Regions from separate parts of the Methylobacterium sp. NFXW15 genome, predicted to be linked through region 2. Evidence: riboswitches for the same ligand, from Rfam matches in the RefSeq annotation. Region 2 holds a riboswitch; the other holds the start of a gene.
The links. A riboswitch is a leader RNA that binds a small molecule or an ion and turns the genes downstream of it on or off. The one in region 2 is predicted to bind thiamine pyrophosphate.
Positions count from the first base shown of each region.

Region 1 (8,130 bases), on a different contig from region 2:
ATACAGCGCGGCGGGCGTCACGCCGACGAGGCGTGCCGCTTCGACCAGGGTGAAGCCCCCGATGCCGCGCTCGGCGATAAAGCGCCGTGCGGCCTCGACCAAAGCCTCTTTGAGATTGCCGTGATGATAATTGCGCCGGTCGCCCGGCCCATCCCGCCAGTGTCGCAAGACACCGATTCTCCCGCTACAGACCCCGGACTATCCGCCTGTACCAGCGGACCCGCAGTGCATTACGGGCGAGGGGCCGGTTTGTTGCAACACAACCTTCCGAACGGCCGCAAGCAGTGGGGGAAAACGAAAAAACCGCCCTCGAACCCGTGGCTCACGCGAGCCTGATTTGACGGACCTGACGTAACATTGTTTCAAGCGCGACGCGTTCGAACAAGCCGCGCGGGAGGATCCAATGGCCTTCGTGAGCCTCAAGGCGTGGCGTGCCAGATCCGCCGAACGCTCGGCCCTGGCCGCACGCCTCAAGGCCGAGATCGCCCCCGCCCTGGGGCTCGGACCGGACGATTCCCTGTCCGTCAACGAGATCGCCTGCGCCGATCCGGGATGCCCGGACATGGAGACGATCGTTCTCGTGATGCGCGTCGGTCAGCCGACCCGCGCCCTGCGCGTCCGCAAGGTGATGGAGGATGTGACGGATGCGGACATCGCGGCCTTGGTCGAGGAGGAGAAGGCAGGCTCGCCGGGTGCGGCGTGATGGCGATGCGTTCCGTTCATTCTCGCGTGTAGGATCGAGGCAAGACCATAAGAGTCCACGGAAACGCCCATGACCACACGCCGCCAACTCCTCGCCGTCGCTTGGCTCGCCCTGTCGATCTCCCCCGCCATGGCGGTCGATCCTGTGCCATTCCAGCAAGAGGCGTTCGACGCCGCGCAGAAGGCGGGCAAGCCGATCCTCATTGAGGTCAGCGCACCCTGGTGCCCGATCTGCAAGGCGCAGAAGCCTATCATCGCGAAGCTGACGCAGGATCCGCGCTTCAAGGATCTTCTGGTCTTCGACGTCGATTTCGACAGCCGCAAGGATGTGCTCAAGGCCTTCAATGCCCGGATGCAGAGCACCCTCATCGCTTTCAAAGGCGAGACCGAGGTTGGCCGTTCCGTCGGCGAGACCCAACCCGAATGGATCGAGGGTCTGGTCGAGAAGACGCATTGATCGGCGGCTTTCGGTTTCCGTTCAGGTCGTCCGGAGGATAAGCGACCGCGCGCCATCGTCGGCGCTGACGAGACAAGTCCGATGTCGAATCCCACCGCCGTGGTCGCGGTTCCGGTGCGCAACGAGGCCGAGCGGATCACCGCATGCCTGCGCGCTCTGGATGCGCAGGAAGGCCTGAGCCCCGGCTCACTCGGGGTGGTGCTGTTCCTGAACAATTGCACGGACGGGACGGAGTCGATCGTCGCCGATCTGGTCCCGACCCTCTCGGTGCCGGTGAAAGTGCTGAACGAGAACTATTCCGGCGCCCATGCCGGGTGGGCGCGACGGAAGGCCATGGATGCCGCCGCCGCGTGGCTCGGAGAAGCCGGTGGGGCGATTCTTTCGACCGACGCCGACAGCCGGGTCCCGCCGAATTGGGTGGCGCGTACGCAGGCCGCCATCGCCGCCGGGGCGGACGCCGTCGCGGGACGCGTGGAACTCGACGTGGAAGAGGGCAAGCTCCTGCCGGATATGCTTCATGCACGTGGTCGTCTGGAGGATATCTATGACGCCCTGATCACCGAAGCCGAAGCGCGGATCGATCCCGATCCGCACGATCCCTGGCCCTGTCACCGGACCACCATCGGCGCGACGCTGGCCGTTACCCGCGAGGCGTATCTGGCCGTCGGCGGCATGCCGGAGATTCCCCTCGGGGAGGACGGCGCCTTCATCGCGAGGCTCATCGCGCATGGGAAGCGCGTGCGACACGCGACAGATGTGTGCGTAACGATCTCGGCGCGGCTCACCGGCCGGGCGCCGGGCGGTGTTGCAGATACGATCCGGTCGCGCTGCGAGGAGCCCGACGCCCTGTGCGACGCGCGGATGGAGACATTCCCCCGGTGCGTGCGCCGCTACCTGTGGCGGGCGAAATTTCGGCATCTGCACGCGACCGGCGCCCTTGCGCGGGACAGCGCCTGGGCCGAATGGCTCGGCCTCTCCAAAGCGGATGCTGCCCGCATCGCCGGCCTTCCCCTCGGCCATGCCATCTCCGAGGCTGAAAAGGCCAGTCCACGACTCGCCTACAGCCCGATCGGCCCGCGCCAGTTGCCGGGGCAGATCCGCCTCGCACGCATCGCGCTGGTGGCAATCCGCGCGCTGACGAAGCTGCGCGACAGACGCCGCAACGCCGTCACCGCCTCGCCGGTCACAGCGAGAACGGCCTGAACGGATTCAGGCCACGCGGGTGACGTTGCCGTTCGCGGTGTTCTGCGTGCCTGCATTCGCATAGGCGCGGTTGCGCAGGGCCGTTTCGCTCGGCAACTGCGCCAGCACGTCCCCGGATCCGGGATCCACGACTTGGAAGACAATGGCACGGGTATCGGTGTCGCGGATGAACCGCGTCTCCCGCGAATTCGTCCCGATATCGAGCTTCACCGCGGGTTCGAGCGCCTTTGAAGGCGTCTCGGGTTCACGGGGCTGAGGGGCGGCGGTGGCGCCGAGGGCTTCGAGGCCCTGCGGTCCAGAGGCCGGACTGGTAACACTTCGAACATCCATGACAGGCTCCTACGATCCTGTGATGGACGGATTACGCGCCTATCGCATTAAGCGGGGCTTAATGCCCGCGTGCCGCGCCAGTCTTCGACAGCGGGTTCCAGACTCGCGATGAAGATCGGGTTACCGACCCAAGTCAAATCCGCTTTATCGCGCCTGCGATAAATCATAGTTTGCTACGAAAACCGTCAAACCCCGGTGTGACGCGCCCGTCCTCTGACGGGCGCGTCGACCATTCTCACTCCGCCGCGTCGACGTAGAGCTTGCCGCCCTCGGCCAGGAACTCGCGAGACTTCTCGCGCATCCCGGCCTCCGCCTCCGCCTTGGACATGGCGGGGGCTTGGCCGATAACCTGACCCGCCTCTTCCATCGCCAGCACCTCGGCACGAAGATCCTGGGTGATCTTCATCGAGCAGAACTTCGGACCACACATCGAGCAGAAATGCGCGACCTTGTGAGCGTCCTTCGGCAGGGTCTCGTCGTGGTAGGCGCGGGCCGTATCCGGATCGAGGCTCAGATTGAACTGATCCTCCCAGCGGAAATCGAACCGGGCGCGGCTGAGCGCATCGTCACGCAGCTGCGCGGCGGGGTGGCCCTTGGCGAGGTCGGCGGCGTGGGCGGCGATCTTGTAGGTGATCACGCCGACCTTCACGTCGTCGCGGTCCGGCAGGCCGAGATGCTCCTTCGGGGTAACGTAGCAGAGCATCGCCGTGCCGAACCAGCCGATCATCGCCGCACCGATGCCGGAGGTGATGTGGTCGTAGCCGGGAGCCACGTCCGTCGTCAGCGGACCGAGGGTGTAGAAAGGCGCCTCGCCGCACTCGCGAAGCTGCTTTTCCATGTTCACCTTGATCTTGTGCATCGGCACGTGGCCGGGGCCCTCGATCATCACCTGACAGCCCTTGTCCCAGGCGATCTTGGTGAGTTCACCCAACGTCTCCAGCTCGGCGAATTGAGCGGCGTCGTTGGCATCGGCGATGGAGCCGGGGCGCAGGCCATCACCCAGCGAGAACGACACGTCGTAGGCCCGCATGATGTCGCAGATCTCATCGAACCGCTCGTAGAGGAACGATTCGCGGTGCCCGGCGAGGCACCAGCGCGCCATGATCGAGCCACCGCGGGAGACGATGCCGGTCACGCGGCGCGCGGTGAGCGGCACATGGGCGAGCCGCACGCCCGCATGGATCGTGAAGTAATCGACGCCCTGCTCGGCCTGCTCGATGAGCGTGTCCTTGAAGACCTCCCAATCGAGCTTGAGCGGATCGCCGCCGACCTTCTCGAGCGCCTGATAGATCGGCACGGTGCCGATCGGCACGGGCGAATTACGGACGATCCAGGACCGGATGTTGTGGATGTTGCGGCCGGTGGAGAGGTCCATCACCGTGTCCGCACCCCAGCGGATCGACCAGACCAGCTTCTCGACTTCCTCTGCAGCGGACGAGGTCACGGCCGAGTTGCCGATATTGGCGTTGATCTTCACGAGGAAGTTGCGGCCGATGGCCATCGGCTCAAGTTCGGTGTGGTTGATGTTGGCCGGAATGATGGCCCGTCCGCGTGCCACCTCGTCCCGCACGAATTCCGGCGTGATGAAGGGCGGCACCGAGGCACCGAAATTCTGGCCGTCGGCGAGGGCCGCCTCGGCCCGCTCCAACATCTGCTCGCGGCAGAGGTTTTCGCGGTGCGCGACGTAGATCATCTCTTCGGTGATGATCCCGGCACGAGCGAACTCGTACTGCGTCACCATCTGGCCGGGTGCCGCCTTGCGCAGCACGCGCTCGGCGGGGCAGGGGGCGACGAGCTTTTCGGCGGAGGCGAAGCCGTTATCCTCGGGCTTCACTTCGCGGGGCGTCGCCGCCTCGTAGCCGCGCGCCTCGATCCACGGGGCGCGGACCTGCGGAAGGCCGGCGGCGAGGTCGATGCGGGCGTCGGTCTCGGTGTAAGGACCAGACGGGTCGTAGACCCGCACCGGCGCTTCCTTCGGATCGGTCAGCACGATCTCTCGGAAGGGGACGCGGATATCCTCGCGGCCGGCGACTGGCGCGTAGACCTTGCGCGAGCCGGTGACCGGACCGGTGGTCACGGTCTCGGGGCTTCCCTTCACATCCTTGGGCAGCACGGGTGCGTTCATCTGGCCTCTCCTGGCGCTGGAGCGGTCCAATTGCGCGACGACGATAGGGAGAAGGTGCGGCCTCGCCGAAGAAGCCGCAGAGTTCCTGTCCCTCCGCCGGTACGAACCGGATCAGGTTCAAGGGTCAGGGCATTTCCGCCCAATCTCAGCCCCTTACGGGCCCCCCTCGGAACGGTTCGAACCTCCGAGGTTTGCCTTGTCTTGTCAATGCCGCCGCGTGGAGCCGAGTGACAGCGCCCTGTCCTCGCCCACCGGACGCCTCATGGAGGGAACGACTTGGGCAGACGCGACCGCCTGTGGCGCGACGACGATCCGACGACGCATGGGCCCCAGGCCGCGCCGCCGGTCATCTGCCCGCTCTGCGAGCGGCCGATCCCGCACGGCGCGAAATCCAGCCTGCATCACCTGACGCCCAAGCTGAAGGGCGGGACGCATCGCGGCACGGTGCGGCTGCATCAAGTCTGCCACTCGGCGATCCACGCCCGCTACAGCGAAGCCGAGATCGCCCGGCGCCTCGCCGACGTCGATGCGTTACGGGCGGACCCGGAACTCGCGCGCTTCGTGGAATGGGTCCGCACGAAACCGGACGACTTCTACGCCCCGACCCGCATGACGCGGGACCGGAGGGGCGGACGGCGGAGGGATTGAATCACGACGAGACGAAAATCAGCCCCGCCCGCTTTCCACGCTGCCAAGCCACGTTAGCCTCGCGCATCGCCGTCTCCGGTGAGAGGCGCACCAACACCTGCTCGGGCAGATCGACCGATCGTTCGATCTCGATCAACGCGCCTGCCTCGGTCACGTCCCAGACGAGGCAATCGATCTCGCCGTCCTCACCCTCGACAGCGCCGAACGTAAAGGCATTGCGACGGTACGAACCGCGCCGTTCCTCGGACATGATCTGCCTCGCTCAGCGCCGATCCGGCAGCGCGGCCGGATCACTCATCGTCCGGCACGGTGCGATACCGGCGGCGCACCGCCCCGTCATCGTCGTAGGAACGGCGCGGGCGGTCGTAATCCCTTTCGTAGTCGCGGCTGGGGCGGTCGTCGTCGCGATAGCCGTCGCGCGATCGGTAGCCGTCGCGGAACCGGCCATCGTCCCTCTCATCGCGGCGGTAACGGCCATCGTCCCGGCCACGGTCATCGTTGCGATAGCGGCCGACTCCGCCGCTGTCCGTCAGACGCGGCGCGTACCAGCAGGTCTTGCGCTGGTTGGGAGCGGGGTCACCGAAGCTCTGGACGTTGCAAGGCACCGAACCGCCTTGGGGGAAGGGGCGGCCATTGGTTTTCCCCGGCACGCCGAAATAAACGTTCGTCGGGTATGGCATCTTGCAGACGCCGCCTTCTTCGGCGCAGGGGACGGTGTTCACCGTATCCAGCTTGATTTCGGCGAGCGCGGGAAAGCTCCCGAAACCGATGGCCGCCGCCGCGACGAGGATTGCTGCCCGCACCAGTCCGTTCTCCCCCTCTGAAACGCGCGGCACCATACGGATGGACTTTCGCCGAAACCAGAGGCGGCCTGCCGAATATTGCTACGAGCCACAAAATCCGAAGCTTTTTGCATCGCGTTCGGCTCCCTTAACGGCCCCTTAAACCGCCGCATTTACAGCGTCTCAGAATGCGTCCGAAGGGCCGCCGCGATGTCGTTTCGACCTCGGGTTGCGCGGTCTCGTGCGCGGGCGAGCGAGCTTCGTAGCGGGTGTCGATGGCGCAGAAGCGTGGCAGGGCCGAGCCGAATTTCGACGTGCCGGAAGGTCGGCCCGGACAGCGCGGCGACCTCGACCTGCGCCTCTCCCGGGAGGACCGGGCGGGCGGCGGCGGCACAGGGAGCGAGGGTCGCGTGAGCAAGCAGACGGGCAAGCGATCCTCTCCATCCCGCGGTTCGTCCGGGGGCAGGGGCTCGTCGGGCCGGGGCGGCGGGCGGAGCCAGAAGCGCCGCCGCTCATGGCTCGGTCGCATCGTCTATGGCGGCGTCGTGCTGGGCCTGTGGGCTGTGATCGGTCTTGCGGGGCTGATCGCCTATCACGCGTCGCAACTTCCGCCGATCGACCAGCTTTCCGTGCCGAAGCGTCCGCCGAACATCGCCATCCTGGCGAGCGACGGCACGCTCCTCGCCAACCGGGGCGAGACGGGCGGACGCGTTGTCTCGATCAAGGAATTGCCGCCCTACCTGCCGCGCGCCTTCGTGGCGATCGAGGACCGGCGCTTCTACAGCCACATGGGAATCGACCCCGTCGGTATCGTACGGGCCATCGGCCAGAACCTGACCCGGCGGGGCGTGGCCCAGGGCGGCTCGACCCTGACGCAGCAGCTCGCCAAGAACCTGTTCCTCACGCAGGAGCGCACCGCGTCCCGCAAGATCCAGGAGGCGATTCTCGCCCTCTGGTTGGAGCACAAATATACAAAGGATGAGATCCTCGAGCTCTACCTCAACCGCGTCTATTTCGGCGCGGGCGCCTATGGCGTCGAGGCAGCGGCGCAGCGTTACTTCGGCAAGCCCGCCAAGGATGTCAGCCTCGCCCAGGCCGCAATGCTCGGCGGCCTCGTCCAGGCGCCGTCGCGGCTGGCGCCGAACCGCAACCTGCCCGCAGCGCAGGCACGCGCGGCCCAGGTGCTGGCGGCGATGCAGGAACTCGGCTTCGCGGCGCCCCAGGACGTGAAGGTCGCTCTCGCTCAGCCCGCCCGGCCCGCGAGCGTGCGTGGCGGTGGATCCGCCAACTATGTCGCCGACCTCGTGATGGACGTGCTCGACGATTACGTCGGCAAGTTCGAGAGCGACATCACCGTGCAGACCACGGTGGATCCCTCGCTGCAGGCCACGGCCGAGCGGTCGCTGGTCGATGAGTTGAACAAGCAGGGCTCACGCTTCAACGTCAGCCAAGGCGCCCTGGTTTCGATGCGGCCGGATGGAGCGATCCGCGCGCTGATCGGTGGCCGCGACTACGCACAGAGCCAGTTCAACCGGGCGACCACGGCGAAGCGCCAGCCCGGCTCTTCGTTCAAGCCCTTCGTTTACCTCGCTGCCGTCGAGCGCGGGGCGACGCCCGACTCGGTGCGTGAGGATGCGCCGATCAAGATCGGCAATTGGGCGCCGGAGAATTACTCGCACCGTTACGAGGGCGCGGTCACCCTTCGCTCGGCGCTAGCCCATTCTCTGAACACGGTCGCGGTCCGACTTGGCCAAGAGGTCGGCCCGAAGGCCGTCGTTCAGACCGCCCAACGGCTCGGGATCACCTCACCGTTGCAGGCCAACGGTTCCATCGCCCTCGGCACGTCGGAAGTGACGCTTCTGGAGATGGTGGGAGCTTACGGC
Region 1 covers NZ_JAGEKG010000004.1:247,816-255,945, forward strand. Annotated here, with positions in the region: gene J4O73_RS11195 (TetR/AcrR family transcriptional regulator) at 1-168, opposite strand, end outside; gene J4O73_RS11200 (hypothetical protein) at 404-703, shown strand; gene J4O73_RS11205 (thioredoxin family protein) at 773-1,159, shown strand; gene J4O73_RS11210 (glycosyltransferase) at 1,241-2,362, shown strand; gene J4O73_RS11215 (hypothetical protein) at 2,369-2,692, opposite strand; gene thiC (phosphomethylpyrimidine synthase ThiC) at 2,928-4,817, opposite strand; TPP riboswitch at 4,889-4,994, opposite strand; gene J4O73_RS11225 (restriction endonuclease) at 5,094-5,465, shown strand; gene J4O73_RS11230 (pilus assembly protein PilZ) at 5,467-5,715, opposite strand; gene J4O73_RS11235 (hypothetical protein) at 5,756-6,304, opposite strand; gene J4O73_RS11240 (transglycosylase domain-containing protein) at 6,523-8,130, shown strand, end outside.
Region 1: linked by a shared signal. The riboswitch ahead of thiC (phosphomethylpyrimidine synthase ThiC) and the one ahead of thiO (glycine oxidase ThiO) in region 2 are both predicted to bind thiamine pyrophosphate.

Region 2 (8,130 bases):
GACCCGCGGCGTAGACCATGTCCACCTCATTGCGAGCGTAGCGAAGCAATCCAGGGACGCGCCGCCTTCGGAGGTGGCCCGCCGCACTGAATCGATTCACTGCGTTCGCGATGACGGTGGAGCCTGCCATCGTGTGATGAGGCGTCTGACGGTCGCGGTGGGATCTTCCGATCGCATTACCCCGCCCATCACGGCAAACCCCGCCGCTCCCGCATCCCGGCAGAAAGTGAGGTTGCTCTCATCGATCCCCCCCAGGGCGATGATGGGCAGACCGTAGCGTCGCGTGGCAGTGATGGCCTCGGGCCCGAGCGCCGGGCCGTAGCCGGGCTTGCTGGCGGTGGGAAAGATCGGACTGAGGGTGACATAGTCGGCGCCCGCCGAAGCCGCTGCCGCGACGTCGCCGAGCGAATGCGCCGATGCGCCGATGAGTCTGTCCGGGCCAACACGCTGACGGACACCGTCCAGGGCCGTCATCGGCAGGTGAATTCCACCGGCTCCTAGGGCAAGGGCCAGATCCACATCACCGCCGACCGTGAGGACGCCGCCGGCTGCGCGCACGTCGTCCGCCAGCGTCTGCCCGAGTAAGCGTCGTTCCTCGTCGGGCAGGTCGCGGTCGCGGAACCAGATCCACCGCCCTCCCCCGGCGAGCACCGCCCGCACCGTCTCGGGGAGCGGGCGGGAGTGGCCGTGGCGGTCCGTCACCGCCAGAAGCGGCGACGGCAGGCTCATGAGCCGACGAGGCCGAGTTGCGGGCTCGACGGCTCGGCGCGGCCCCGGCGCGGAATGCGCCCGGCGAGGTAGGCGTCACGCCCCGCCTCGACGGCACGGGCCATGGCGCGCGCCATTCGGACGGGATCGTCGGCCTTGGCGACGGCGGTGTTCACGAGGCAGGCGGCGGCGCCGAGTTCCATGGCGATCACGGCATCCGAGGCAGTGCCGATGCCCGCATCGACGATGACCGGCACGCCCGCCCGGCGGCAGATCAGTTCGATATTGGCGGGGTTGGCGACGCCCATGCCGGACCCGATCAGTGACCCCATCGGCATCACCGCCGCGCAGCCGATGTCTTCGAGGCGGCGGCAGACGATGGGGTCGTCGTTGCAATAGGGTAAGACGGTGAAGCCCTCATCCACGAGATGGCGGCAGGCTTCGATCAGTTCGGCGACGTCGGGATAGAGCGTCTCGCGATCCCCGATGACCTCGACCTTGATCCACGTCGTGTCCAGTGCCTCGCGGGCGAGTTCGGCGGTCATGATGGCGTCGCGGGCGGTCTCGCACCCGGCGGTGTTCGGCAGGAAGCGGCGACCTTTCAGCAGACTGACCGTGTCCGAGCCGTGACCCCGCAGAGAGACTCGGCGGATCGAGGCCGTGACGACCTCGGCATCGGACGCCTCCACGGCATCGCGCATGATCGCCTGGGTTGGATATCCGGCGGTGCCGAGGAACAGGCGTGACGACAGGCGAACCCCGGCGATGACCAGGGCGTCGTCCTCTTCGGGCCGTAGCGGCGTGACGGTGCTGTCCATGCTCTAGCCTCCCTGCATGGCGCGGACGATCTCGATGCGGTCGCCCGGCGTAATGGTGGTGTCGGCCCAGTCCTTCCGGCGAAGGACGCGGCCGTTCAGTGCGATGGCGATGCCCTGCGGGCTTTCGAGGCCGGACTCCTCGGCCTCGAAGGCGAACAGGGCCTCGACGGTCTCGGCCTCGCTCTCGCGGGGCTCGCCGTTGACGAAGAGCTTCATCGGGCGGCCCTCCTCGGCTCGGGCCGCGCGAAGCGGGCCAGGGTGAAGGATCGCGCCACGGCGGGGAGCTCACCCGACGTCACGAGATCGGCCACCGCGTCGGCGGTGACGGGGGCCAGGAGGTAGCCGTTGCGGTGATGGCCGGTGGCGGCCACGAGACCCGGCGCGATCGTATCGATGATCGGCGCATCGTCGTCGGAGGTCGGGCGATAGCCGCTCCAAACGGCTTCCACCTCCATCTCCTCAATGCCTGGGAGTACCCGGCGGGCACCTTCCAGCAGGGCATAGAGCCCACCGGCCGTGACGCCCTCGCGAAAACCGCAATCCTCCACCGTGGCGCCGATGATGAGTTGGCCGTCGCTCTTGGGCGCCATGTGGACCTGTTCGGTCCACACCATGCGGGCCAGCGTTCCGGTTTGCCGTGTGGTGCGCAGCGCGAGCGCCTGCCCCTTTAGCGGACGCACCGGCAGCGCGAGAGTTTCGGGCAACAACCCACCCTCGCCGCTCCACGCACCGGCGGCGAGGACGACCGTCCCGGCCGCGAGACGGCCCTTCTGTGTGACGACGCCCGTCACGCGTCCGCCCGACCAGTCGAGGCCGGTCACAGGCGTCTGCTCGAGAATCGTCACGCCCGACGCTTCGCAGGCCTGCGCCAGAGCAGCCATGACGAGGCGAGGGTCGACCTGGTGGTCGAGAGGGCATTGCACCCCCGCCGTCACGGAAGGGCGCAGGATCGGCTCCAGGCGGCGGACCTCCGTGCCATTCAGCCACGTAGCGTCTAGCCCTGAGCGGCGTTGCAGGTCGAAACGAAAGCGCAGGCGCTCCACTTCGTCCCGGCCGATGGCCAACACCAGCGTCCCGTCCGGCCGGTAATCGATGGACAGGCCAGAGGCGGCTTCGAGATCGTCGCGGAAGCCGGGCCAGCGTGCGAGGGAATCCATGGCGAGTGGCAGGAGTGGGTCGGAACCCGGCTCATGCTCGGCCGCTGGTGCGAGCATCCCCGTCGCGGCGAGGCTCGCCCCGCAACCGATTGTGTCGCGCTCGATCACCGTGACGGCGAGACCTCTCGCGGCGAGGCGCCACGCGCAGGCGAGGCCGATCAATCCGCCGCCGACGATGGCCACGTCGGCGCGTTCGGGCATCGGCACGGCCTTCAGCGCGAAGCCGGGCTGCCTGCGTTGACCGATGGGGGATATGGGCCTGTCCAATCCCATGAGAACGCTCCCAAATGCGGGGCGTAGGGATGAGGCCGGGTGCTTCGCTTGAAAAGCATCGGCCTGTCTTGGAGACGGCCGCGGTCCAATCCCTACGCCGGTATGAACCGGATCAGGTTCGAAGGATTTCCGCGCCGCAGGCTCTTGCGAGCGTGCCAGCGGTTTCTCAGCCCCTTGCCGGGGATCTCCCTGGAACATTGTTGATGTGGCCCGTGGTGGGCGAAGCGTCAATCCCCTCCGGCGACACCGAGACCGCCACCCTCGCCGTCTTTGCGAGCGGAGCGAAGCAATTCAGAGATGCGCCACGCTTGGATATGTCCCGTTGCCCTGGGTTGCTTCGCTGCGCTCGCAAAGACGTAGCGGCGGCAACGAGGGTGGGGCGGATCAATCCCGCTTACGAGGCCGGAGGAATTTCGGCTTGAACACCGCCATCGGCTCCTCGAAGCCGTGGAGAACGTGTGTTCCCACTGGGACCGGGTCGCCCCACAGGAAATCCACGAAGGGCTTCGACATCAAAAGCTCCTCGCCCAAGCCGCGATTGAGCTTGGCGAGGCGACTTGCGAGATTCACGTCGCGCCCGATCACCGTGAAGTCGAGGCGTGAGCCCGAGCCGACATTGCCGTAGGCCGCCTCGCCATGGTGCAGGGCAATGCCGGCCTGAATCGGCACCGGAAACTGATGCAGGGCATTGGCTTCGTCGATCGCGGCCAGGATGTGCTGAGCGGCCGTCAGCGCCCCCTTGGCCGCGCCCCCGAGGTCGTCGCCGCTCTCGCGGAAAATCGCGAGCAGGCCATCGCCCAGGTATTTCAGGACCTCGCCGCCCTCCCCCTCGATGGGGGGCACGAGACAGTCGAAGAAGACGTTGAGGAGCGCCACGGCCTCTTCCGGCGTCATATCCGCGGAGATTCGCGTGTAGTCACGCATGTCGGCGAACAGGATCGCGGAGCGGATGCGGGTCACCTGCCCGCGCCGGATGTCACCTGACAGGATCGCCCGGTGCGGCTCGTCCCCGACGTAGACTCGCAGCACGTGATCGAGCTGCTTGTTCAGCACCCGCATTTCCATCACCGCCGCCAGGGCAGGCATGATGAAGCGCAGGATCGCGATGTGCTCCCGCTCGAAACCCGTCGGGCACTTGGTGGCGAAGGTGATGCCGTTCTGCGTGCCGTTCGTGAAGAACAGGGGTGCCACGACGTAGTGCGTGTAGCCCTCGGCCTTCAGGTCGGGAACGATGGCGTAGGCCTCGTCCGGCGTCTCCGAGAGATCGAGAACCAGCCACCGCCCCGTCTGGTGCACCTCCGCGAAGGGGCTTCGAAGATACGCCTCTTGCGATCGGCTGCCGTGCGGGAAGAGCCGCACGGTTACGCCGCCGTTGCGGGTCCAGACGCGCCCGACACCGGCATATTCCGAGTGAAGCGTATCGATCGCCGTCGAGGCTCGATCGACCGGAACGCCGATCTCGATCAGCCGCTCGGCCAGCCCTTCGAGCATCCGCTCGGCCTTGTCGATGCGCGCGCCCTCACCCAGCAGCCAGTCACGGATGCCGACCGAGGGTTCCAGCGCACCGAAGGGCACATCGCCGGTCTCGGACCCGTCCGCATCGGCCGTGGGTGTTACGGGCAAAGGCGGACGTCGTTCGAGCATGGCGCCAAGGTGGGATTCCGGTACGGCAAAGCAAGGCTTGGCCGGAAACCGGCGGCGCGTGCCGCCGGCTTAGTTGTCGAGGAAGCTCCTGAGCTTGCGGCTGCGGCTCGGATGCTTGAGCTTACGCAACGCCTTCGCCTCGATCTGACGAATGCGCTCGCGGGTCACCGAGAATTGCTGGCCGACCTCTTCCAGCGTGTGATCGGTGTTCATACCAATGCCGAAACGCATGCGCAGCACGCGTTCTTCGCGCGGGGTCAACGACGCGAGGACGCGCGTCGTCGTCTCGCGAAGATTGCTCTGGATCGCCGCGTCGATCGGCAGGACAACGTTCTTGTCTTCGATGAAGTCACCGAGGTGGCTGTCCTCTTCGTCGCCGATCGGCGTCTCGAGGGAGATCGGCTCCTTGGCGATCTTCAGGACCTTGCGGACCTTCTCCAGCGGCATGGCCAGCTTCTCGGCCAATTCCTCCGGGGTCGGCTCGCGGCCGATCTCGTGCAGCATCTGGCGCGAGGTCCGGACGATCTTGTTGATCGTCTCGATCATGTGCACCGGGATGCGGATCGTGCGCGCCTGGTCGGCGATCGAGCGGGTGATCGCCTGCCGGATCCACCACGTGGCGTAGGTCGAGAACTTGTAGCCGCGGCGGTACTCGAACTTGTCCACGGCCTTCATCAGGCCGATGTTGCCCTCCTGGATCAGGTCCAGGAACTGCAGGCCGCGGTTCGTGTACTTCTTGGCGATCGAGATCACGAGGCGCAGGTTCGCCTCGATCATTTCCTTCTTCGCCTGCCGGGCTTCGCGCTCGCCCTTCTGAACCATGTTCACGATGCGGCGGAATTCGCCGATCTCGAGACCGGTCTCCGAAGCGAGATCGAGGATCTGCGAGCGCAGTTCCGTGACCTGCTTCTGGCCCTTCTCGACGAGGTTCTTCCAACCCCGGCCGCCGAGTGTGCCGACGCGCTCCATCCAGGCCGGATCGAGCTCGTAGCCCTGGTAATGACGAAGGAACTCGTCGCGGGCGACGCCGTGGCTCTCGGCATAGCGCATCAGCCGACCTTCGTGGCCGATAAGCTGCTTGTTGATCGCGTAGAGCTGGCCGACCAGCGCCTCGATGCGGTTGTTGTTCAGCGACAGGGACTTCACGTCGGCGACGACGATGTCCTTCAGGTCACCCTGCTTCTTCACCTGGGCCGAGGACTTGTCCACCGCTCCGGCGTCGGACTGGGCCTTGCGCAGCTTGTGGTAGTTCTGGGCGATCGAGTCGAAGGTCTCGAGGACGCGCGGCTTGATCTCCGCTTCCATCGCGGCCAGCGAGACGTTGTTTTCGAGGTCGTCTTCCTCGTCGCCGCCCTCGGGCGGGGCCTGCTCGCCGTCCTCGTCGCTCTCGCCTTCGCCCATCTGCGGCGCGTTGCGCCCGTCAGGCCCGGCATAGGTCGCTTCGAGATCGATGATGTCGCGCAGGAGGACCTTGCCCTCCACCAACTCATCCCGCCAAATGATGATGGCTTGGAAGGTCAGCGGGCTCTCGCACAGCCCCGCGATCATCGCTTCGCGCCCGGCCTCGATGCGCTTGGCGATGGCGATTTCGCCCTCGCGTGACAGGAGCTCCACCGAGCCCATCTCGCGCAGGTACATGCGCACCGGATCGTCGGTGCGGTCGGTCGGCTCGCGCGTCGTGGTCGTGACGGCGACGGCGCGGGTCGAGGCGATCTCGGCGACTTCGCCGCCCTCGGCCTCTTCCTCATCACCCTCGGCCGCAGCCGGCTTTTCGCCCGCGGCAGCTTCCTCGGTTTCTTCCGCCTCTACGACGTTGATCCCCATCTCGGACAGCTGCGACAGCACGTCCTCGAGCTGGTCCGGATCCGACTGGCCCTCCGGAAGCACCTCGTTGACCTCTTCGTAGGTCACGTAGCCGCGCTTTTTGGCGAGCTTGATCATCCGCTTAACGGCGGCATCCGACAGGTCGAGGAGCGGCCCGTCGGTCTGCTGCTCGGGTGCAGCGTCCGCCTCGTCCCGTTCCGTTGCCTTCGTCGCCATGATGAGCCTATTGTTGTCCCGTTGCGGCGGATTGCGGAGGCTTCGACAGCCTGCCCGCACGTTCGACGCCGCGATGCAAAAACTGGTGCGAGTCGCGCCCATCCATCGCGCGACCCCGAGTTCGTATGCAAGCCTCAGGCTTGACCGTGTGTTAACTAAGGCTGCGCGTGCTCAAGCCGCCACCGCCGATAGCCGCCTATAGCGCCAGCACTGCCAGGAAGTCACGGCACGCTTACGCATCCGTTTTCGGAAGGTCAGCCTCCGATTCTGCCGACAGCACTGTTGCCAGCCTCTCCTTCACGTCGCACACCCAGGTCCAGCCGGCATCTGTTGGATCTGCCTCAAACGCCTGCCGTGCCTCATGAAGTTCGCTATGTAGCGCGCCGGCCTGCCGGTGCAAGATCATCGCTTGGCGCAGGGCGTCTGCGCGCTGCGCAGGATCGGCCTGTGGATCGAGCTGTGCACGCTCCCGCGAGCGCGCAACCCCCAGGACGCGCTCTGCGGCATCGGTAAGCCCGGAACGAGTGAGGCGTTCTTGCAACAGCGTGGCGTCCGGCATCAAATGCTCGCCCGCGCAGGCCAGCAGAGCCGACACGACCGCCCGGCAATCCGAATCGGTGAAGTCCAGCTCGGCGAGATCGTCGCCGAACGTCGACACCAGTTCGGGATGGACGAGGAAGGTGCCCGCGATGACCGCCTCGCGCACCGGAGCGGCACCGCTGAAGCCGGCCGAGGATGTCATCGACGCACTCGGTGCCGCCGTCATGCGCGGTGACGCGGGTTCGGCCTGCCACTTTCCCGTGCGAGGCCGCCCGCTCGGCGCATTGCGGACAGGTTGCGGAGAAAGCCCGCGCAGCCGGTCTTCGATATCGTCTCGGTAATAGCGCTTCACCGTCTCGTCGCGGATCGTTGCGATGAGCGTGCGCAGTGTGCGTGCCAGACCGGCCCGGCGCTCCGGCGTGTCGATCGGTCCCGATTCGACCGCTCGCCGCCAGAGCAATTCCGACAGCGGGATCGCGCTTTCCAACACCCGGTCGATGGCGCCGGGGCCACCGGAACGGAGGAGGTCGTCAGGATCCTGCCCACCTGGCAGGAGGGCGATGCGCAGGCTCTTGCCGGGCTCGAGAAGGGGAAGGGCGACGTCGAGCGCCCGGTGGGCCGCCCTCAGGCCAGCCCCGTCGCCATCGAAGCACAGGATCGGCTCGTCGGCATGGCGCCAGAGCAGCGCGAGCTGATCTTCGGTGAGGGCTGTGCCGAGCGGCGCCACCGTTTCAGCATGGCCCGCGAGCGTCATGGCGATGACGTCGACATAGCCTTCCACGGCGATGACCGAACTGCGTTCGTGCGCCGCCTTCCGCGCATTGTGCAGGTTGTAGAGCATCCGCCCCTTGGAAAAGAGCGGCGTCTCCGGCGAGTTCAAGTACTTTGCACGGACGTCCTTAGACAGCGCTCGACCGCCGAAGGCGACGACCCGGCCGCGCAGATCGGTG
Region 2 covers NZ_JAGEKG010000007.1:135,704-143,833, forward strand. Annotated here, with positions in the region: gene J4O73_RS16995 (peptidase) at 1-14, shown strand, start outside; gene J4O73_RS17000 (thiamine phosphate synthase) at 97-729, opposite strand; gene J4O73_RS17005 (thiazole synthase) at 726-1,526, opposite strand; gene thiS (sulfur carrier protein ThiS) at 1,530-1,742, opposite strand; gene thiO (glycine oxidase ThiO) at 1,739-2,956, opposite strand; TPP riboswitch at 3,028-3,156, opposite strand; gene J4O73_RS17020 (adenylate/guanylate cyclase domain-containing protein) at 3,341-4,600, opposite strand; gene rpoD (RNA polymerase sigma factor RpoD) at 4,670-6,640, opposite strand; gene dnaG (DNA primase) at 6,873-8,130, opposite strand, start outside.